4 regions of the Telluria sp. PB2R4 genome follow, and region 2 is predicted to be linked to each of the others. Evidence: predicted binding sites of a transcription regulator. Region 2 holds the regulator's gene; each other region holds the start of a gene.
What was found. Region 2 encodes sigma-54, which starts transcription at its own class of promoters, with help from an activator protein. Its sites were predicted from a motif close to TGGCANGNAANCTGCTTT; they were not measured.

Region 1 (5,687 bases), 370 kb from region 2:
CGCCGGCATCGCTGCCACTGAGGCCCTGAAGATCCTGTTAAAGCGCGGCAAGGTGCGCGCAGCCCCGCACGGCTCGCAATTCGATGCCTACCGGTACAAGCTGACCCGTACCTGGCGCCCGGGCGGCAACCGCCACCCGGTGCAGCGCCTCGCCATTGCTATTGGAAAGCGCCAGCTGACCAAGTAGCGGTTCAGGCGCTGGTGGTGTCGGTAAACACCGTCGCCAACGGCAGCCGGCGCGAACGCACCGGTGTCGCCTTCGGATAGCCGACACGCAGTATCATGTGCAGCATCTCACTCTGGCCAAGACCAAGCAGGCGCTGCACTTCCTGTTCGACGCCGGTGATTTTCGCGTCGAAACCCTCGGCCAAGTTTCCTGAATGCAGGCGATTGATCTGGTCGGTGACCACATAATACGGTTGCGCCGCCAGCCCGGCCAGGTTCAATTCGCTCCACACCCTCGCCAGCAGGCGCCCGGCATCGATGACGCCGCGGCGGTCGCCGGGACCTGAAATGCACAGCAACGCGGGAGCGGCCGAAATGAGCCCCACTTCCGAACGCGCCAGCAGCTTGTAGGCGCCCAGCCGGTTCAGCGCCGACAACCGGCTCCAGTCGGACATGAAGCCCATCATTGCCTTGCCGCCTGGCGGCAGACCCAGCGTGTTCATGTCCAGGCCATCGCCTGTGGCTACCTCCGCCGGCGTGTGGCGCAGGCTGCCGAACAGCCACGCGTGCAGCGCACGGTCGCAAAAGCGTGCTTCCGAGCTGGTTCGCACAGCACGAATCAGCTCAGCCTTGGGCTGCTTTGCCGTCAGCAGCGTCACCCGGCTGGCGCCTTCGCCCTGCTGCAGCATCTGATCGGCAAGGGCGGCGGGCAGCGCCGTGCTGCGATAAGCGAGGCGATTGGTATGGCGCCTCGCCGGGCCGTCGGGTATCGTAAATCCTGCAGGCGTGGAGGAAATCTCGATCGACCCATACGGCTGTCCTGCATTATTCCAGCGCCACTGTGCATCCACGCCGTTGGCGGCGAGCGCCGCCTGGACGTTCTCGGCCACCGCGCCGATGCCCATCAGGGTCGCGTGGCTCTCTGCCGAAAACACATTCGTTTCGGCGTGGCGCTGTTCGTAAGCCAGTTCAAGCACCTGGCCGTTCCATGTCATCCGCCAGGTCTGGCAATTGTCGGCCGAAGGGGCCAGTGCGCCAGTCTCGGCCACGTGCGTGATAAATGTCGATGTCATCGGTGTCGATATTGTTTGGCTAATTTCCATCCAGAACCCTACCATGCTTCGCGCGGACTGTGAGCGCAAAAGGCAGTGTATGGGCCGCGTTCAAAAAGAAAAAGCCCGTCGCGAAGGACGGGCTTAAAGTGCTGCGCGTTATCGCGCGGCAGGAATTACTTCTTGGTTTGACGACGACGGCTTGCAGCACCCAGACCCAGAAGGCCCAGTGCCATCAGCGACAGCGATGCAGGCTCTGGTACCGCAGCGACGCGGCCAGCGACGCTGGCAACGCCAGCGAGAGGCAACTCGCCCGAGGCGCCAACGATGCTGAACGAGGTGGTCAGGTCGAAGTCGGAGCAGTTGACGCCAAGGGTGCAACCCAGGTTGTTGGTCACCGAGTTGGTGTTCAGCGCAGCGACAACATCAGCCAGACCGGAAACGATGTCCAGTTGGCCAATTCCCTTACCGCCGTCGGCAGTACCCGTGCCGAAGTTGGTACCGTTGGCCTGCAGGGTGCCGGTACGGCCCGAAGTCAGGTCAAGGAAGTTGGCGCCGGACAAACGCAGCCACAGGGTGCCATTAGTTGATTGTGCAAGCATCTGCGCTTCGGTGGCTTGGAACGGATTGAAGTCAACGTCGGCACCGGTGCCGACATAGAAATCAACAAAGCCGCCGTTGAAGTCGATGTCGTTCGGCGTGCCGCCCGGTTTGGCGGTAAAGCCGTAGAAGCGGAAGGTCAGCTCGCAGGTGGCTGGGCCGCCGGCGCAGTAGTTCAGGTTGCCGTTGATCGAATTGACGCGGCCATAGCCGGCCAGTTCTGCGCCCGGGCCAAAGCCAGGCGTGAAGCCGGTGCCGACGTTGGTGGCGCCCGGGCTGGTGGTGTAGGTACCGATAAAGTTCTCGTACACTTCTGCAGCTTCGAAGTGTGGCGAGCCAGCGGTGCCGACGTTGATGCCACCAACGGTAATTGCGAAGGCTGGCAGGCTGCTGATGGCCAGCGCGGCGGCCAGCAGCGTTTTCTTGATCGATTTCATTTTAAATATCTCCTAAGTGTTTAACTGCTCAATGTTTCGATGATGGTTTCGCGCTTTTTTACGACTCTTGCTTCAGGCTTCGGACCGTGCCAACGCTGATTTTCAGTGTTGCCCTTGCTCCGAGCGGCTCAGCTAGATATTGCGATTCCGGTCTGACGGTATATGCTAAGCATTTTCCAGGCCAGCTCTCATACATCGTTTTAAATCAATAACTTATGGGAGTCGTCAAAAATTCGGAAAGCGGAACTGTAAGCTTTTCCGACATGCGTCAAGCATCATTCGATTGCTTGGGTGGAAAAATTGCTTTATGAAGCAAATGCTGTGCGAGCAGCAGCGGAGGCATGCGCAACCAGTTGCTGCGCACATAGAGTAAAAACCGCGCCAGACCGCTGCCAGCGCGGCGGCAGCTCGGATGGTCCGGCTCGATCGCGCGCAGGAACAGGGCGTCCATCATCGGGGCCATCAATGACGAGGGCGCATCGGCGGCACTGTCTGCGAGTATCGCGGGAGGAACCGGCGTGCCCAGCAGGCGCGAGGCATGGCGCAAGGTGTAATACAGCGTCGGACCCAGTTCAAGGGCACGCGCGCGCGCCATCAACTGCGGCCAGAACGCCGGATCGCGGCCGAAGTGGGACAGCAGCCGATGCAGGTCGACCAGGTCGCGCAGGCCATACTCGAACTCGCCATAGAACAGGTGGACGGCGCTATGAAGCACCATATCGGCAGGGGCCAGCACCTGTATTCCGTCCTTTCCCTCGACCGGAACGGCGCCGGCCAGCAGCAGCCGCGGGTCCGGGCGCACTGGCGCAGTCTCGGGGAGGATGGCATGGTGGACATCGATGCGGGTGCCGCGCTTGACGTTTTCCATCGGCGGCAGTTCGTGCATCCAGGTGCGGTAGTAGCGCTGGTCGTAGGCGTCCTGATGGGTCGTAGTCCATCCGTGCAGCATCAGCGCGGCTTCCGTCTTGCCCAGCATGGCTTTCGGCACCAGGATGTCGATGTCGTTAAACAGCCGGCCCGGCGCCGGCGGCAACCCGGCCACCGCATAGGCCGCGCCCTTGAGCAGGACCAGCGGCAGGCCCAGTTCGCGCAGCGCCGCCTGGATCAGCAGGACTTCGTAGCCGGTGCCCTGGCGGTGGCGCAGGCCGACCGCCTTCCAGCGGACGAAATGCGCGCGCACTTGTGGCGGCAGCCGATCGAGCAGTCCGCGCGCTTCGAACAGCCCGGCTAGCGCGGGGAGCAGCTTGACCCGTCCGGCCTGGCGCAGCAGCTTGTCCCAGTCGGCCAGGCCAAAGCCGCAGGCCCGCTCAGGATCGCGCCAGGCTTGCAGCAGCAAAGGAAGGTCGGTCATCATGCGCCCGCGGCGAGGTTGTCGAAGGTGGCCAGGGCGTCGTCCAGCCGGCTATAGCTGAAGCTGTAGGCGGAACAGCCGTTGACCAGGCCGGCCAGCGCATCGAAACCGGCGGCGCCGAGCACCGGGTAGTTGAACGCATTCTCGGCCAGCCGCATAAAGGTATCGGCGCCATACACCGCTTCCAGGTCGACGTCGGCGCCGGCCTCGAACCTGGGGAAAATGACCCAGGCCGGACGCGCCAGCTCGGCGGCGCGCGCGACACTGCCTGACGGCGCCCGCAGGTGGGCGACGCTGCCCTTGCTGGTGGCGTGCACCGGCTGGCTCAGAACGGCGGCCGGTATGTAAGTGCGGACGATGTCGATCGACGCATTCTTTAGGCTGACCGGCCGCGGCACCGGGACCAGCATGCCGTCCGACAGGCGCACCAGCGCCAGTTCATCCGACAGCAGCCGCCAGCCATTGTTGACCAGGGCGGCGCACAGGGTGCTCTTGCCTGACCCGGGCGGGGCCGGCAGGATCGCCGCCATGCCGCCGCGTTCGACCACGGCCGCGTGCAGCACCAGGTGGTCGTGGGCCTGGCTTGACACGCACCAGTTCAGTCCCCATTCGAAAATCGGGAAGGCCTGCGCCAGCGGCAACGGGCTGAACATCGATTCGCCATCGACCAGGAATTCGACTTGCGGGCGGATCCAGCGGCGCAGCCCGCGCGCGCGCGCCACGCTGATGTGGAAGTCGGCAAAGCCGCTGTCGTCGAGCGGGTAATCGGGATACAGGAGAGCCAGGTTGTCGACCACCGCGGCAATGCGGGTATGCAGGCGCACCACGAAAGGGCCGGTGCGGATATCCAAGCCGGGGCCGGACAAGCGCCGGCGCAGTTCCCGCGGGTTGAGCGATGCGAGGGTCAGCACGGGCAGCGCTCGACCAGCATCAGGCGTTCGAGGTCAGCGAGGAGCTCGGACAGGGTGGTATTGCCGGGGAGGGATTCAGTCAGCGCGGCGCCGAGCTCGGAGTCGCTGCGCGCGCCCGCCGCAAGCGCCTGCAGCAACTGCATGGCTTGCACACCCAGCAGGTGGGTATCGCCCGACAGGTTGTTAAACAAGACAAACTCGTCGTCCCAGCGGTAATGGCGCATTTGCTGTCCGCGGACCAGGCGCCACTGCGCCGCCAGTTCAGCGTCCGTCAATCGTGGTAGGTACTCTCAAGATATTTCGCCACGCGCTCTTTCGACCAGGGCTCGACATCCGGGTCGTCGACCGGCGCGTAGACCCCAAAGGTCCTCAGTTCGTTCCAGATCGCCCTGAGCTGGTCCACCGTCATGAACTTGACTAGTTTTGCGTTGATATTGAGGTATGTGGCAGTAAAGTGACACCCCAGATTGTGCGTATCAAAATAATTGCCGGGATCTTGCTGCTTGATCATTACCCCCAACTTGGTGCTCGCATACGGCTCGTCGCTGGGGAATATGTCGCCAAACGGGGTGTCGCGTGAGGTGCCAAGCGGCCACGTACGGGTCGGGTTTTTCCAGAAGCCGGGCGAATTGCCGCCGGCGCATTTTTCGATCGTCACGCCGCGGCTGGCCATGGTCGGGCCAGACATTGTCATCGACGGGACGGTGCATACCGTCGCCATGCCCGAGCCGCTGGCCAGGGTCAGGACGACGCCAGTGCTGCCGGCGCGCAGGAACTTGCGCCGCGCAGTGATCTTTTCCTGTGCATCCTCGTCCGCGACGACGGGAGACGCATCTTGTTGTTGTTCGGTAGTCACGTCATATCCTCAATGATGGTCAGCTCAACGGTGCGCCGACCGAATGTAAGCTTAGCAATTTTCGTTCCGTCGCGCATGATTAAGGAAAAATCCGTGAGAAAACAAGGCCTTCCGCCGGAATCCCGGCGCTGGCTCGGGTGCGCTTCCCCGAGCGTGTAAGTATAATCGACAGTTTTAGAAGAAACTCTCAGGAACGATCAGCACGTCGCCCGGATACATGTAGATGTTGGCCGAGATGTCGCCGCCCTTGATCAGGTCGTCCAGGCGGACATCGATTTTCTGCTGCTTGCCGTCGATTGTGCGGACGATGGTCGC
Region 2 (5,687 bases):
AATTTCTCGTTCGTGCGCATGACCGAAGCGGGCAAGCCGAGCTACGTGGTGTCGGGCAAGCGCCTGGCGCATACGCCGCTGGGCGACGTGTCCCATGTCGAACAGCCGGTGATGGAGAGCATGACGCCCGGCCGTCCGCGTATGACCATCGTCGCAAAACGCGCCCAGATCTACCACGAGGAACACCGCGTCGAACTGCTCGGCAACGTCGACATCCAGCGTCCGGCCACGCCGACCAGCGAAGCGCTGCGCATGCAGACCCAGGCGCTCACCGTGCTGCCCGACGAAGAAATCCTCAAGACCGACAAGGCGATCGAGATGCGGCTCGGTTCCGCGACCGTGACCGGCACCGGCATGGTCGCCAACAACGCGACCCAGAAGCTGCATCTCGCCAGCCGCGGCCAGATCGTTTATCCGCCACGCCAGCGTCCCCAATAAGCGGCAGCAACAAGCCAACCCAGGACAAGCAACATGAAAAAAATTATCGCAGCCGTATTCCTCAGCCTGGCCGCCTTCGGCGCCTCGGCGGAGCGTGCCGATTCGCTCAAGCAGGCCGTGGTCCAATTCGACTCGCTCGACGTGGACGAGGTCACCCAGACCCGCGTCCTGACCGGCAACGTCGTGCTCACGCGCGGCACGCTGGTGCTGAAATCCGACCGCGCCCTGTTGAAGGAAACGCCGGAAGGCTTCATGAGCGTGACCCTCACCGCCAACAACGGCAAGACCGCCACCTTCCGCCAGAAGCGCGACGGCGGTCCCGACCTGTGGGTCGAGGGCCAGGCCCAGCGCATCGAGTATGACGAGCGCGCCGAGCTGGTGAAGCTGTTCACCGCCGCCGAGGTGCGCGAGCTGGAGGGCGGGCGCATGACCAACGAGATCAAGGGCCCGTTCATCTCCTACGACAACCGGCGCGAAGTCGCGCAGGTGCGCAACGACGCCAGCGGCGCCAGCAAGGTGGGCGGCGGCCGCGGCACCCTGATCATCGCGCCGCGCCGGACCACGGCGCCAGCAGAGGGCGCCAAGCAATGACGGCAGCCATGAACGGCGCCTTCGCCACCGCGCGCGAAGGCTGCAGCACCCTGATCGTCAAGGGCCTGCAGAAGAGCTACGGCAAGCGCCTGGTGGTGCGCGACGTGTCGCTGCAGGTGGAATGCGGCGAAGTGGTCGGCCTGCTCGGCCCCAACGGCGCCGGCAAGACCACCTCGTTCTACATGATCGTCGGCCTGGTGCCCTCGGACGCCGGCACCATCGACATCAACGGCACCGACATTTCAAGCCTGCCGATCCACCGCCGCGCGGTACTGGGCCTCTCGTACCTGCCTCAGGAAGCCTCGGTGTTCCGCAAGCTGACGGTGGAAGAGAACATCCGCGCCGTGCTCGAGCTGCAGCGGGTGGACGGCAAGGCGCTCACCAAGGACCAGATCAACGAACGCCTCGACACCCTGCTGGCGGAACTGCAGATCGAGAAGCTGCGCGAGAACCCGGCGCTGTCGCTGTCGGGCGGCGAACGGCGCCGCGTCGAGATCGCGCGCGCGCTCGCGACCAACCCGCGCTTCGTGCTGCTGGACGAACCGTTCGCGGGCGTCGATCCGATCGCCGTCATCGAGATCCAGCGCATCGTGCGCTTCCTGAAGGAGCGCAACATCGGGGTCCTGATCACCGACCACAACGTGCGCGAGACGCTCGGGATCTGCGACCGCGCCTACATCATCAACCAGGGCGCGGTGCTGGCCTCGGGACGGCCCGACGACATCATCGCCAACGAATCCGTGCGGCGCGTCTACCTCGGCGAACACTTCAGGATGTAATGAAACAGTCACTGCAGCTCCGCACCTCGCAGCACCTGGCGCTCACGCCGCAGCTGCAGCAGTCGATCCGCCTGCTGCAGCTGTCCACGCTCGAACTGCACCAGGAGATCGAGCAGATCCTGCACGACAACCCGCTGCTCGAACGTCTCGACGATCCGCTCGACCGCTCGGTGCGGCTGCTGGCCGACGGCGCCATCAATGCGGCGCCGCCGAATGGCGACGCGCCGGCCGCGGCGCCGGCACCGGAGGGCGCGGACGGCCCCAAGGCGGAGGCGGAGGGCGGGGATGACGGCGGCGACCACGGCGAACGTGGCGAGGGCGATACCGACTGGGGCGGCGAAGGCGGCGGCGCGCGCAGCGGCGACGACGAGGACGGACGCCCGCAGCTCGAAGCCGACAGCGTCACGCTGCGCGAGCACCTGGCCGAGCAGATCCGCCTGACCGGCTGCAGCGTGCGCGACCGCGTGCTGGCCGAGCTGGTGATCGATGCGCTCGACGACAACGGCTACCTCGAAGAGCCGCTCGACGACATCCATGCGCGGCTGCCGGAAGAACTCGAGATCGAGATGGACGAACTGCGCTGCGCGCTGGCGCTGGTGCAGAGCCTGGACCCGGTGGGCGTGGGTGCGCGCAGCGCGGCCGAATGCCTGGCGCTGCAGATCCGCCGCATGCCGGGCGTGCCGATGGTGACGCGGCGCCTGGCCCTGAAGATCGTCGAAGGCTACCTGGCCTGGTTCGCCCAGCGCGAATACACCAAGCTGAAGAAGGCGCTCGACTGCGACGACGAAGACCTGCGCGAAGTGCAGGCCGTGGTCCGCCAGTGCAATCCGCATCCCGGCGCGGCCTTCGGCTCGGGCGTGTCCGACTACGTGGTGCCGGACGTGATCGTCCGGCGCGCCAAGAGCGGCTGGGCCGTCACCCTGAACCCGGACGTGATGCCGAAACTGCGTGTGAACTCGCTGTACGCCAACCTGCTCAAGCAGGGCAAGAGCGAAAGCCAGATGGGCGCGCAGCTGCAGGAAGCCAAGTGGCTCATCAAGAACATGCGCCAGCGTTTCGATACGATCCTGCGTGTTGCCGAGGCAATTGTGGAGCGCCAGCGCAACTTTTTCAGCCACGGCGCGGTTGCCATGCGCCCTCTTGTCTTACGCGAGATAGCTGATACACTAGGCCTACACGAGAGCACAATCTCGCGTGTAACCACTCAGAAATACATGCTGACCCCGCACGGCATGTTTGAGCTGAAATACTTCTTCGGAAGTCACGTCGCCACCGAAGCGGGGGGAGAAGCCTCCTCGACGGCGATCCGCGCACTCATTGCGCAATTGACAGGAGCAGAAGACCCTAGGAACCCTCTATCCGACAGCAAGATCGCGGAGATGCTCGGGGAACAAGGTATGGTCATTGCGCGCCGCACGGTTGCAAAATACCGCGAAGCGCTCAAGATTCCGCCCGTCAGCCTCCGCAAATCCCTGTAAAGCCACTGCCCACTCTCACCTTGTGGCGCGGGCAGGGCACCTTCCCTAAGGAGTGTGTATGAACCTCACAATCAGCGGCCACCATCTCGAAGTTACCCCCGCCATCCGTGAATACGTTCAGAATAAGCTCGAGCGCATCACCCGTCATTTCGACCACGTCATCGATACCCACGTGTTCCTTGCGATCGACAACCTCACCGAAAAAGAAAAAAGACAGAAAGCGGAGATCAACCTACAGGTATCCGGCAAGATTCTGCACGTGGCCAGTGCCGCGCAGGATCTGTATGCGGCGATTGATACCCTGATGGACAGGCTGGACAGACAGGTTCTAAAGCACAAATCCATGCTACAAGACCATAACCACGTGGCGCACAAGCGCCTTCCGGACATCGGAGAAGCCGCTGCCGCGTAACGACGGGTAGCCGCACATCAAGCAAGGGCGTCTGAGGGGACGCCCTTTTTGCTTTTGTACACGCTTGTTACTTTTCCCGGCTTCCGTATTTGTACAAATGTTCTGTAGAATGCATGTCTTTTCGATCATAGAAGACCGTCATGACCGATACCGTCCTGACCCGCGTTGCCAATCGCACCGGCGTCATCACGCTCGACCGGCCGAAAGCCCTGAATTCTCTCTCGCTCGACATGGTGCGCGCGCTCACCGCGACCCTGTTGCAGTGGAAGGATGACGCGGGCATCGACGCGGTGGTCATCACCAGCAGCAGCGAGAAGGCCCTGTGCGCGGGCGGCGACATCCGCTTTTTCCACGAGGTAGGCCAGGCCAGCCCGATGGGCGGCAGCGCGCTGCTGGAAGACTTCTTCACCGAAGAATACGCACTGAACCACCTGATCCACTTTTATCCGAAGCCCTACATCGCGGTGATGGACGGCGTGGTGATGGGCGGCGGCATGGGTATCGCCCAGGGCGGCCCTGGCTGCGGCCTGCGCATCGTCACCGAACGCACGAAAATGGCGATGCCCGAGGTGAACATTGGCTTGTTCCCGGACGTCGGCGGCAGCCACTTCCTGTCGCACGCGCCGGGCCAGCTGGGACAATACCTGGGCCTGACCGGCCTGACGATCGGCGCGACCGATGCGCTCTACGTGGGGCTGGCCGACGTGTTCGTGCCGGGCGACCAGCTGGGCGGATTGATGGCGCTGGTGGAATCGACGGCCGGCGCGCAGTTGCCGGCGGCGATACGGAACTACGCCGCGCAGTTTGCCGCTCGCATCGGACCGAGTGAGCTGCAGGCGCAGCGCGCCGTGATCGATGCGCACTTCGGCGCCGCTACGGTGGGCGCGATCATGGCCTCGCTCGGGCGCGACGAGAACCCGTTCGCGCAAAAGGCGTTGAAGGCAATGCGCCAGCGTTCGCCCCTGATGATGTGCGTAACGCGCGAACTCCTGCAACGCGGCGCGGCGCTGGATGTGGCGGACTGCCTGCGCATGGAGCGCAACCTGGTGCGCCGCAATTTCGAGCACGGCGAAGTGCTGGAAGGCGTGCGGGCGCTGGTGATCGACAAGGACAATACGCCGAAGTGGAATCCGGCGACGCTCGACGAGGTGAAGCCGGAGATGGTGGCGCGGTTCTTCGAGCCGGTGTGGCCGGAGCATGCGCACCCGCTGCGGCATCTGACCTGATACTGATACCGGTTTTCCGTAGGGTGGGCGGCTCCCCCGCCCACGCGGTGATAGTTAACGGTGGATCAGCCGAGCCGGCAGATCAAATGTTAGTTGAACGCGCGGGCGGGAGACCCGCCCACCCTACGATGATCGACGGCGCACGCCGTATCAGACAGCCGCGTGCTTCGGCTGCTCCCGATGCCGAACGATCACCCGTTCGGTCTGCCCGAAATACGCCCCCAGCCGCTCCGCCATGTACACCGAGCGGTGCTGCCCGCCGGTGCAGCCTACCGCCACCGTCAGGTAGGAACGGTTATCCGTCTTGAACGAGGGCAGCCACTTCGCGACGAAAGCGCGGATATCTTCCAGCATCTCCACGGCGCTCGGCTGGGCGTCGAGGAAGGCGATCACCGGGCCGTCCTTGCCGGTGAGCGGGCGCAGCGCCAGGTCGTAATACGGGTTCGGAATCGCGCGCACGTCGAACACGAAGTCGGCGTCCAGCGGCACGCCGACCTTGAACGCGAAGGATTCGAAGAACAGGGTCAGCGGCGCCTGCTCGATGTCGGCCAGTTCCTTGACCCAGGCGCGCAGCTTGTTGGCCGAGAGTTCCGAGGTGTCGATCACGTGGCCGAGGTTCTCGATCGCCGACAGGCGTTCGCGCTCTTCGGCGATGCATTCGATCAGGGTGCGGCGCGAGGCCGGGTTCTCGCCCGGGCGCAGCTCGTGCGACAGCGGGTGGCTGCGGCGGGTTTCGGAAAAGCGCGCCACCAGCGAATGCGTG
Region 3 (5,687 bases), on a different contig from region 2:
CGCGCGACTGGTGGTTGCCGCGGTACAGGATGGCGTAGTCGGTCCACTTGTTCTTGCGCTGGAAGTGGTCGGCCGAAATCATGATGGCGATCTGTTCGGCTTCCTGTTCGTCGCTCTGCATGCCCAGCACCTCGATCGGCTCGCCCAGGCCGTGCTCGGACCACAGCGACTTCTCGAACAGCTTCGGGTTGTTGCCGATGACCGCGTTGGCCGCCTGCAGGATGCGGGTGGTCGAGCGGTAGTTCTGTTCCAGCTTGATGACGCGCAGGTCGGGGAAGTCGGTCTGCAGGGTTTTCAGGTTTTCGACGGACGCGCCGCGCCAGGCATAGATCGCCTGGTCGTCGTCGCCCACCGCCGTGAACATCGGCTTCTTGCCGATGCCGGTCACCAGCAGTTTCACCAATTCGTACTGGCAGGTGTTGGTGTCCTGGTATTCGTCCATCAGCAAATAGCGCAGGCGGCGCTGCCAGCGGTCGCGGATCGATTCGTTGTTGCGGAACAGCTCCACCGGCAGGCGGATCAGGTCGTCGAAGTCCACCGCCTGGTAAGCCTGCAGCGTGGCCAGGTAGCTGCGGTAGACGCGCGCCGACATGGCTTCGTCTTCGTCCTTCGCCGCGCGGATCGCGTCTTCCGGATCCACGAGGCCGTTCTTCCAGAGCGAGATGGCGTTCTGGATGCGGCGGATTTCCTGTTTATCGGTGGTCAGCGCCAGGTCGGAGACGACGGTATAGCAGTCGTCGCTGTCCATGATCGAAAACTTGTCCTTCAGGCCGACGCCGGCCGCTTCCTGGCGCAGGATCTTGACGCCCAGCGAGTGGAAGGTGGAGACGGTCAGCTGCTTGGCCTGCTTGGGCTGCTTGAGCAGCTTGGCGATCCGCTCCTGCATCTCGAGCGCCGCCTTGTTGGTGAAGGTGAGCGCCGCGATCGTGCGCGGATCGTAGCCGCAGTGCTCGATCATGTAGGCGATCTTCTGCGTAATGACGCGTGTCTTGCCCGAGCCGGCGCCGGCCAGCACCAGGCATGGGCCGTCGAGATAGAGCACGGCTTCGCTCTGCGGCCCGTTGAGGCCGAATTTTGGTGCGTTGGACATGGGAAGAATCCTGCAGAATGGCCGGGTATTGTAAGGCTGAGTCAGCCAACGCGCTAAAATGAATCCATGAAAAGATTGCTTGTCATCTTGTTTGCAACACTGCTCGCGGCGCCGCTCCAGGCCGCGCCTTTGCTGGTGGCTGCGGCCAGCGACCTGGCGTATTGCATCGATGACCTGGCGGCGGCCTTCCGCAAGGAGGTGCCGAATGCCGAGCTGAAGATTTCCACCGGCGCGTCGGGCAACTTCTTTGCCCAGATCCGCAACGGCGCGCCCTTCCACGTGTTCCTGTCGGCCGACATGCTGTATCCGACCCAGCTCGCCAGGCTGGGCGCGGCCGACGGCGCCAGCCTGCGCCCCTATGCCATCGGCCGTATCGTGCTGTGGACGACCGATCCGCGCTTTGACGTCAGCCAGGGCTTGCCGCTGCTGCGCGACCCGCGCGTGGCGCGCATCGCCATCGGCAACCCCGACACCGCGCCCTATGGCCGTGCCGCCAAGGCCGCGCTGGAGCGCGACAAGCTGTGGGAGAAGGTAGCGCCCAAGCTCGTCATCGGCGAGAACATCGCCCAGGCGGCCCAGTTCGTCCAGACCGGCAATGCGCAGCTGGGCATCGTGTCGCTGGCCACGGTGCGCGCCCCAAAAATGGCGGGCGTGGGACGCTACCACCTCATCAGCGACACCGGCGTGGCGCCGATCGAACAGGGCGCCATCGTTACCCGCGCGGGCGGCAGCCAGCCGCTGGCGGCGCGCTTCATGCGCTTCCTCGGTTCCCCTGGCGCGCGCGCCATCCTCGAGCGCAACGGTTTCGCCCTGCCGGCCGCGCATGATTGAGGCAGGACTCGCCTTTTCCCCCGCCTTGTGGGACGCGCTGGCGCTGACACTGCGGCTGTCGCTCGTCACCTCGCTGGTGCTGATCGCGATCGCCATCCCGCTCGCCAACTGGCTCAACACCAGCCGCATGCGCGGCATCCTGTTCATCGAAACCCTGGTCAGCCTGCCGATCGTGCTGCCGCCGACGGTAATCGGCTTCTACCTCCTGATGCTGATGTCGCCGACCCGGCCGCTGGGGGCGGCCTGGCTGTCGGTGTTCGGCCATCCGCTGCCCTTTTCGTTTGCCGGGCTGGTGGCCGGCTCGGTGGTCTACAGCCTGCCGTTCGCGGTGCAGCCGATCCAGTCGGCCTTCCGCAACGTCAGCCGCGACCTGGTGCAGTCGGCGCTGGCGCTGGGCCTGACCCGGCGCCAGGCCTTCTTCTCGATCGTGCTGCCGCTGTCGCGCAACGGCATCCTCACCGGCCTGTCGCTCAGCTTCGCCCATACGATGGGCGAGTTCGGCGTCGTGCTGATGTTGGGCGGGAACATCCCGGGGCAGACCCGGGTGGCCTCGATCGCGCTCTACGACGAGGCCCAGAAGCTCAACTATGCGGCGGCGCATGCCTATGCGCTGGTGCTGCTGGCGATCTCGTTCGCGATCCTGGTGGCGATCGCCTTTTTCCAGCGCAAGCAGCATGCCCTGTTCCTGGGGAATAACTGAGCCTGGGGCGCGGCGGCTTGCCGCGCAATCGGGTACCATCGCGCCTACGCTTTTTGGGACACTGCACCATGAAATTTGAACATCTCATCGAAATCAACGACCCCATGAACCCGCTGATCGATACCATCTCGATCGAACAGCTGTGGCGCGGGCTGGTGCTGCGCGCCGAATCCCCGACCCTGTTCGTGCCTCACCTGGACGAATGCACGCTCGGTGAGCGCAGCAGCGGCAGCGTCGCGCGCCGCCTGCGCTACGGCGACCTGGTGATCGACGATGTCGTGTACTTCACGCCGCTGAAGGAAGTGCGCTACGAGGTGCCGGCCCAGGGCGAGATCGCCGCTTCCAGCCTGAGCATGAAGATCGAGGCACCCACCAGCGCCATGCTGATGGTGCGCTTCTGCTACGACGACGGCCAGGGCGAGCACACCGACCCGGCCAACGCCATGTACGACGACTTCAAGCGCTCGGCCTACCAGGAAGCCGACATCGACACGGTGCGCATCCTGCGCCAGATGGCCGGCCAGGGCAAGCTGGACGCCAGCTACCTGAACTGAACACACAGGCTCGATCAGGGCAAGGGCATCTCTGAAAGATGGCCGATTGCCAACAAGCATTTGTTTTTGATGTCGAGAAACTTTACACCAGCTCAGCATAAATATTTGATGCCGGACTAAGTCCTTGAATCGATAGTGATATTTTTCCTTGGTTCAATAATTGCTTTAGCTCAAGCACCTAAACCAATTCTGACTCAGGGAATAACATGTTCAAAACGGTTCTTTCGGCACTGGTGCTGAGTGTGATGGCGGCAAGCGCCAATGCGACCGTCATCGAGTACTCTATGACGATCAACGAGCAGGCAGAAGCCTCGGGCCAATTCACCGGCATCGACAGCAATGCCGACGGTCTCCTGAGCATGGATGAGCTCAGCGCGCTCACCTTCGATATCCCGGTCGTCAACTACCACTTCGACCTCAGCGTGCTGTCAGGTTTTGGCAGCTACAACATCCTGAACAACAGCTGGATTGCCGACGCTCCCGGCTGGGGTCAGCAAAATATTGCTTATCTGTCGTTCTACGATGGTAGTCTGGCGGTCATTCCTTCCAACGTCACCAACCTGGTCATGCGCCCGGTCAAGGCTGGCGACGTGCCGGAGCCTGCTTCTATCGCGCTGGCCGGGCTCGGCTTGCTGGCCCTGAGCGCCGCCCGCCGCCGCAAGAAGTAAATACCGGGCATACCGAGGGCTAGGTCCCCGGCTCGGTATCGGCCGGGTCGATCTCGCTCTGCCCCGTGGCCAGGCACTGCGCCAGGTCGCGCAGGGCGGTGCGCACGCCCTCCTCGATCACCGGGTGGTAGAAAGGCATCTCCAGCATCTGGTCCACCGTCATGCGCATCTGGCAAGCCCAGGACAGGGTATGCGCCAGGTGTTCGCCGCGCGGCGCGATCATCTCGGCGCCCAGGAAGCGGCGCGAGCCGAATTCCGCATACACCCGCAGCATCCCCTTGTTCTGCAACATCACCCGGCTGCGGCCCTGGTTCGCGAACGATACCGAACCCACCGCGAACTTGCGCTTGCCGCCTTCGCACAACTGGCGGTAGCCGGCGCCCAGCGTGGCGATGTTCGGCTCGGTGAAGGCCACCGCGATCGGCGTACGGCGCAGGCCGGGGCGCACGTCCGGGTAGCGTCCCGCGTTGTCGCCGGCGATCTTGCCGTGGTCGGCCGCATCGTGCAGCAGCGGGCGCTCGTTGTTGGCGTCGCCGGCGATGAAGATGTGGCTGTTCCCGCACTGCATGGTGCGGGTGTCGAACACCGGTATCCCGTCCGCACCGCGAGCGAGGCCGCTGTGTTCCAGCCCGATATCGTGGACATTGGGCGTGCGGCCGGCTGCCATCAGCACGAACTGGAAGCGCTCCGTGTTTTCCTTGCCGAGGGCATCGCTGACGGTCAGGGCGACCTCGTCGCCTTCCTGCACCGCACCCACGACCTTCGACTGGAACTGGATGTCGAGTTCTTCATTGAGTACGCGGCCCGCAGTGCGCAGCACTTCGGGATCGGTGATGTGGGCAATGCTGCCGCCGCGCGCATAGAACTTCACCCGCACCCCCAGGCGATGCAGGGCCTGGCCCAGCTCCAGGCCGATCACGCCGGTGCCGATCACGGCCACCGACTTCGGCAGGTCGTCCCAGTAGAACACGTCGTCGCTGGTAATGATGCCGGGGCCGACGTTCTCCAGCGCCGGCAGGCGCAGGGGCGTGGAGCCGGTAGCGATCACGACGCGTCCCGCGGTGATCTCGGTGTGCTCATCCACCAGCAGCGTGTGGGGATCCGTAAAGCGCGCGTGGCCGCGCAGCCGGTCTTCCTCATCGAAGGACTCGACGCTTTCCAGCACGAAGCCCACGAAGCGGTCGCGCTCGCTGCGCACGCGCGCCATCACGGCGCGGCCGTCGATGCGCACCTCGCCCGCATGCACGCCGAAGGGTGCGCTGTGCTGCATCGCATGCGCGCTTTCCGCAGCCGCGATCAGGAGCTTGCTCGGCATGCAGCCGACCCGTGCGCAGGTGGTGCCGTAGTGGCCGCCCTCGATGACCACGGTGCGGGCGCCCTGCGCCTTGGCCGCCCGGTAGGCCGTCATGCCGGCGGTGCCGGTACCGATGATGGCAACGTCCACGTCCAGTTTATTCATCGTCTTCTCCCTGCCTTCTCCGCATATCATGACGAAACGATACGCGATTTTGAGCGGGGGCGTGTATGCTGGACACGATCAAGGAACTGATGCGCCCGCCGCCCGGCATGGCCTTCGACTTCAGCCAGCCTGCAGGCGAACCGGCCCTGGCCCCGCACGACGGCGTCGCCTGGCGGGTGTTCGCCAATCCGGTTGCGCTGTTCGTCGGCGGCGTGGCCGCGGTGCTGCTCGAGCTGAGCGAGCCCTCGGTGCGCTCGGGCGTGTGGGAGCACGGCGGTTTCGCGCGTGATCCGGTCATGCGCCTGCGGCGCACCGGCTTTGCGGCCATGATGACGGTCTACGGCCCGCGCTCGGCGGCGGAGAAGCTGATCGCACGCGTGGTGCG
Region 4 (5,687 bases), on a different contig from region 2:
TGTCGGCGCCGTCCGCCGCCTTGGGCGCGGGCTTGCGTAAGGGTTGACTCATGTTTCAAGTGTAGCCGATTCGCAGCACGGTGTTTCAGTTGAAACACGGCCGCTGTCAGCCACGCGTAAGCGAGCGTAAGACTGAGGTAAGCGCGCACCCGTAGGATGGAGCAAGCCTTGAATAACAGGCATCACCAGAATAGATATCAGGAGACAAAAGTGGAGCAAGACATCGTTCAGCGGGTCAAAGCCGACCCCGACTATCGCAAGCTGACCAGGGCGCGTTCGCGCTTCGGCTGGATCCTCACCTGGAGCATGATGATCGTGTACTACGGCTTCACGCTGCTGTGCGCATTCAACAAGGAGTTCATGGGCAGCCGCATAGGCAGCGGCGTCATGACCTGGGGCATTCCGCTGGGCCTGTTCGTCATCGTGTTCACGGTGGTGATCACCGCCATCTACGTGCGCCGCGCCAACAGCGAGTACGACGCGCTGACCGAAGCGATCAAGGCCAGGGTGGGCGCATGAGCTTCCCGAACCGTTCCTCCCTCGCGCTGGCCTTGATCAGCGTCAGCGCCGCCGCCATGGCCGCACCCGACCTCGGCCAGGCCACCCAGCAGCCCACCAACTGGACCGCGATCAGCATGTTCGCGATCTTCGTGGTGCTGACCCTGTTCATCACCAAGTGGGCCGCCGCCAAGACCCGCTCGGCCTCCGATTTCTATACCGCGGGCGGCGGCATCACCGGCTTCCAGAACGGCCTGGCGATTGCCGGTGACTTCATGTCGGCCGCCTCCTTCCTCGGCATTTCGGCCGCCGTGTTCCTCGACGGTTTCGACGGCCTGATCTACGCGATCGGCTTCCTGGTCGGCTGGCCGGTCATCACCTTCCTGATGGCCGAGCGCCTGCGCAACCTGGGCCGCTACACCTTCGCCGACGTCGCCGCCTACCGCTTCCACCAGAAACCCATCCGCGTGTTCGCGGCCTCCGGCACCCTGGTCGTGGTCGCCTTCTACCTGATCGCGCAGATGGTCGGCGCCGGCCAGCTGATCAAGCTGCTGTTCGGCCTGGAATACTGGATCGCGGTGGTGATCGTGGGCGTGCTGATGATGGTCTACGTGCTGTTCGGCGGCATGACCGCCACCACCTGGGTGCAGATCATCAAGGCGGTGCTGCTGCTGTCGGGCGCGTCGTACATGGCGTTCGCGGTGCTGGCGCAATACAACTTCAGCCCTGAAAAACTGTTCGCCACCGCCACCGAAGTCCACGCCAAGGGCGACTCCATCATGGGCCCGGGCAGCTTTTTGAAAGACCCGATCTCGGCGATCTCCTTCGGCATGGCGCTGATGTTCGGCACCGCCGGCCTGCCGCATATCCTGATGCGCTTCTTCACCGTGCCAAGTGCGAAAGAAGCGCGCAAGTCGGTGCTGTGGGCCACCACCTGGATCGGCTACTTCTACATCCTCACCTTCATCATCGGCTTCGGCGCGATCGTGCTGGTCGGGACCAATCCGGCGTTCAAGGACGCGGCCGGCAAGCTCCTGGGCGGCAACAACATGGCGGCGGTGCACCTGGCCCAGGCCGTGGGCGGCGACATCTTCCTCGGCTTCATCTCGGCGGTGGCCTTCGCGACCATCCTGGCGGTGGTGGCCGGCCTGACCCTGTCGGGCGCATCGGCGGTGTCGCACGACCTGTACGCCACCGTGTTCAGGGCGGGCAAGGCAGACAGCGCAAGCGAGCTGAAGGTCTCGAAGATCACCACCATTGCGCTCGGCATCATCGCCGTGCTGCTCGGGATCGCCTTTGAGAAGCAGAACGTCGCCTTCATGGTGTCGCTGGCCTTTGCGATCGCCGCGTCGGCCAACTTCCCGGTGCTGTTCATGTCGGTGTTGTGGAGTCAGTGCACGACGCGTGGCGCCACCGTCGGCGGCTTCCTCGGCCTGGCGACCGCGGTCGTGCTCACCCTGGTGTCGAAATCGGTGTGGGTGGACGTGCTGGGCAATGCCGCGCCGATCTTCCCCTACACCTCGCCGGCGATCTTCTCGATGGCAGTGGGCTTCTTCGGCATCTGGTTCTTCTCGGTGACCGACAAGAGCCCGCGCGCCGCGATCGACAAGGCCGGTTTCGAAGCGCAGGAAATGCGTTCGGAGACGGGCATCGGCGCGTCGGGAGCCTCCGGCCACTAAGGACCCGCGTCCTGGATCGAACCCCGCTGCGGCGGGGTTTTTTTTGCCACAATGTTTCAAATGAGTTTCATGTTTCATTTTTATGGAACATTTGAACGATGGAGCGATCGCAAGTCCTTGATTTCAAAGTGATGCGCAACTGGCACGCCACTTGCATTAATAGGGGCGTATCCAATCAACGTCATCCCGAAAGGTTAAGCATGAGCCACCACTCCGCCGGCGCCGCGTTCCGCAAGGCAGTCCAGGAAGAATCCCCGCTGCAGGTCATCGGCGCCATCAACGCCAACCATGCGCTGCTGGCCAAGCGCGCCGGCTACCGTGCGATCTACCTGTCGGGCGGCGGCGTCGCCGCCGGTTCGCTGGGCCTGCCGGACCTCGGCATCTCCGGCCTGGAAGACGTGCTGATCGACGTGCGCCGCATCACCGACGTGTGCGATTTGCCGCTGCTGGTCGACATCGACACCGGCTTCGGCGCCTCGGCCTTCAATGTCGCGCGTACCGTGCGCTCGCTGATCAAGGCCGGCGCCGCCGCCTGCCATATCGAAGACCAGGTCGGCGCCAAGCGCTGCGGCCACCGTCCGGGCAAGGAAATCGTCGGCAAGGACGAGATGGTGGACCGCGTCAAGGCCGCCGCCGACGCGCGCACCGATGAGAATTTCGTGATCATGGCGCGTACCGATGCGCTGGCCGTGGAGGGCCTGGACGCCGCCATCGAGCGCGCTGTTGCCTGCGTGGAAGCCGGCGCCGACATGATCTTCCCCGAGGCGATCACCAGCCTGGAGATGTATAAACAGTTCGCCGATGCCGTCAAGGTGCCGGTGCTGGCCAACATCACCGAATTCGGCGCGACCCCGCTGTTCACCCTGGACGAACTGCGCAGCGCCAATGTGGGCCTCGCCCTGTACCCACTGTCGGCCTTCCGCGCCATGAACAAGGCGGCCGAGAACGTCTACAACGCGATCCGCCGCGACGGCACCCAGCAGAATGTGATCGACACGATGCAGACCCGCGCCGAACTGTACGACCGCATCGACTACCACAGCTACGAGCAGAAACTCGACGCGCTGTTCGCCCAGAAAAAATCCAAATAATCGACGAGATAGAGATTCAGGAGATTCACGCATGAGCACCCAGAACAACGATACCCCAACGTTCAAGCCGAAGAAATCGGTGGCCCTGTCCGGCGTCGCCGCCGGCAATACCGCACTGTGCTCGGTCGGCAAGACCGGTAACGACCTCCACTACCGCGGCTACGACATCCTGGACGTCGCCACCACCTGCGAATTCGAGGAAATCGCCTACCTGCTGGTGCACGGCAAGCTGCCTACCCAGGCAGAACTGAAGGGCTACAAGGCCAAGCTGAAATCGCTGCGCGGCCTGCCGCAGGCAGTCAAGAGCGCGCTGGAAGCGCTGCCGGCCGGCGCCCACCCGATGGACGTGATGCGCACCGGCGTGTCGGTGCTCGGCTGCACGCTGCCCGAGAAGGACGACCACAACGTCCCGGGTGCGCGCGACATCGCCGACCGCCTGATGGCATCCTTCGGTTCGATGCTGCTGTACTGGTACCACTTCAGCCATTCCGGCAAGCGCATCGACGTGGAAACCGACGACGATTCGATCGGCGGCCACTTCCTGCACTTGCTGCACGGCGAAAAGCCGCGCGACTCCTGGGTGCGCGCGATGCACACCTCGCTGATCCTGTATGCGGAACACGAGTTCAACGCTTCCACCTTCACCTCCCGCGTGATCGCCGGTACCGGCTCCGACATCCACTCGGCCATCACCGGGGCCATCGGCGCGCTGCGCGGTCCGAAGCACGGCGGCGCCAACGAAGTGGCGCTGGAGATCCAGAAGCGCTACGAGAACGCCGACGAAGCCGAGGCGGACATCCGCAACCGCGTGGCGAACAAGGAAGTCGTGATCGGCTTCGGCCACCCGGTGTACACCATCAGCGACCCGCGCAACGTGGTGATCAAGGAAGTGGCGCGCTCGCTGTCCGCCGAGGGCGGTTCGATGAAGATGTTCGACATCGCCGAGCGCCTCGAATCGGTGATGTGGGAAGTCAAGAAGATGTTCCCGAACCTGGACTGGTTCTCGGCCGTCTCGTACCACATGATGGGCGTGCCGACCGCCATGTTCACGCCGCTGTTCGTCATCTCGCGCACCTCCGGTTGGGCCGCGCACGTCATCGAGCAGCGCATCGACAACAAGATCATCCGCCCGAGCGCGAACTACGTGGGTCCGGAAGACCTGCAGTTCGTGCCGATCGCGGATCGCAAGTAAATCAGGCAATCATGAATACCAATCACCGCAAACCCCTTCCCGGCACCGGCCTGGATTACTTCGACACGCGCGCCGCGGTCGACGCCATCCAGCCCGGCGCCTATGACACGCTGCCCTATACCTCGCGCGTGCTGGCCGAAAACCTGGTGCGCCGCTGCGACCCGGCCGGCATGACCGATGCGCTCAAGCAGATCATCGAACGCAAGCGCGACCTCGACTTCCCGTGGTTCCCGGCGCGCGTGGTCTGCCACGACATCCTGGGCCAGACCGCGCTGGTCGACCTGGCCGGCCTGCGCGACGCCATCGCAAGCCAAGGCGGCGACCCCGCCATGGTCAACCCGGTGGTCCCGACCCAACTGGTGGTCGACCACTCACTGGCCGTCGAATGCGGCGGCTTCGATCCGGACGCTTTTGCGAAGAACCGCGCCATCGAGGACCGCCGCAACGAAGACCGTTTCCACTTCATCGAGTGGACCAAGAAGGCCTTCCAGAACGTCGACGTGATCCCGCCGGGGAACGGCATCCTGCACCAGATCAACCTGGAGCGCATGTCGCCGGTCATCCAGTCGGAACAGGGCGTGGCCTACCCGGACACCCTGGTCGGCACCGACTCGCACACCCCGATGGTCGACGCGCTGGGCGTGATCGCGATCGGCGTGGGCGGCCTGGAAGCCGAGAGCGTCATGCTGGGCCGCGCCTCATGGATGCGCCTGCCGGACATCATCGGCGTCGAGCTCACCGGCAAGGCACAGCCGGGCATCACCGCCACCGACATCGTGCTGGCGCTGACCGAGTTCCTGCGCAAGTCGAAAGTGGTCTCCGCCTATCTCGAGTTCTACGGCCAAGGCGCGTCCAGCCTGACCCTGGGCGACCGCGCCACCATCTCGAACATGGCCCCGGAATTCGGCGCCACCGCCGCGATGTTCTACATCGACGAGCAGACCATCAAGTACCTGCGCCTGACCGGCCGCGAAGAAGAGACCGTGCAGCTGGTGGAATGCTATGCCAAGCAGGCCGGCCTGTGGGCCGACAGCCTGGCGACCGCGCAGTACGAGCGCACCTTGTCCTTCGACCTGTCGACCGTGGTGCGCAACATTGCCGGACCGTCGAATCCGCACAAGCGCGTGCCGACCTCCGAGCTGGCCGCGCGCGGCATTTCGGGCGTGGTCGAAAATGAGCCGGGCCTGATGCCGGACGGCGCCGTGATCATCGCGGCGATCACCAGCT

Region 1: a site for sigma-54 is predicted at 2,421-2,438, ahead of AC56LU_RS07905 (PEP-CTERM sorting domain-containing protein). Genes of this name have one in related genera too.
Region 3: a site for sigma-54 is predicted at 3,325-3,342, ahead of AC56LU_RS13760 (PEP-CTERM sorting domain-containing protein). Genes of this name have one in related genera too.
Region 4: a site for sigma-54 is predicted at 2,318-2,335, ahead of prpB (methylisocitrate lyase). Genes of this name have one in related genera too.

The regions. Positions count from the first base shown of each region.
Region 1 covers NZ_JCASIC010000003.1:391,871-397,557, reverse strand. The annotation lists gene AC56LU_RS07915 (ThiF family adenylyltransferase) at 1-187, shown strand, start outside; gene AC56LU_RS07910 (nitroreductase family protein) at 192-1,268, opposite strand; gene AC56LU_RS07905 (PEP-CTERM sorting domain-containing protein) at 1,394-2,254, opposite strand; gene AC56LU_RS07900 (nucleotidyltransferase domain-containing protein) at 2,523-3,608, opposite strand; gene AC56LU_RS07895 (HprK-related kinase A) at 3,605-4,516, opposite strand; gene AC56LU_RS07890 (HPr-rel-A system PqqD family peptide chaperone) at 4,510-4,791, opposite strand; gene AC56LU_RS07885 (hypothetical protein) at 4,788-5,372, opposite strand; gene AC56LU_RS07880 (XrtA/PEP-CTERM system exopolysaccharide export protein) at 5,547-5,687, opposite strand, start outside.
Region 2 covers NZ_JCASIC010000003.1:16,953-22,639, reverse strand. The annotation lists gene lptC (LPS export ABC transporter periplasmic protein LptC) at 1-438, shown strand, start outside; gene lptA (lipopolysaccharide transport periplasmic protein LptA) at 472-1,029, shown strand; gene lptB (LPS export ABC transporter ATP-binding protein) at 1,026-1,808, shown strand; gene AC56LU_RS06210 (RNA polymerase factor sigma-54) at 1,808-3,286, shown strand; gene hpf (ribosome hibernation-promoting factor, HPF/YfiA family) at 3,345-3,698, shown strand; gene AC56LU_RS06200 (enoyl-CoA hydratase/isomerase family protein) at 3,839-4,924, shown strand; gene rapZ (RNase adapter RapZ) at 5,075-5,687, opposite strand, start outside.
Region 3 covers NZ_JCASIC010000007.1:177,665-183,351, reverse strand. The annotation lists gene AC56LU_RS13780 (UvrD-helicase domain-containing protein) at 1-1,090, opposite strand, end outside; gene modA (molybdate ABC transporter substrate-binding protein) at 1,157-1,921, shown strand; gene modB (molybdate ABC transporter permease subunit) at 1,914-2,621, shown strand; gene AC56LU_RS13765 (SRPBCC family protein) at 2,690-3,175, shown strand; gene AC56LU_RS13760 (PEP-CTERM sorting domain-containing protein) at 3,382-3,843, shown strand; gene AC56LU_RS13755 (dihydrolipoyl dehydrogenase) at 3,863-5,302, opposite strand; gene AC56LU_RS13750 (oxygenase MpaB family protein) at 5,368-5,687, shown strand, end outside.
Region 4 covers NZ_JCASIC010000014.1:24,399-30,085, forward strand. The annotation lists gene prpR (propionate catabolism operon regulatory protein PrpR) at 1-52, opposite strand, end outside; gene AC56LU_RS20205 (DUF485 domain-containing protein) at 211-519, shown strand; gene AC56LU_RS20210 (cation acetate symporter) at 516-2,177, shown strand; gene prpB (methylisocitrate lyase) at 2,378-3,268, shown strand; gene prpC (bifunctional 2-methylcitrate synthase/citrate synthase) at 3,300-4,460, shown strand; gene acnD (Fe/S-dependent 2-methylisocitrate dehydratase AcnD) at 4,472-5,687, shown strand, end outside.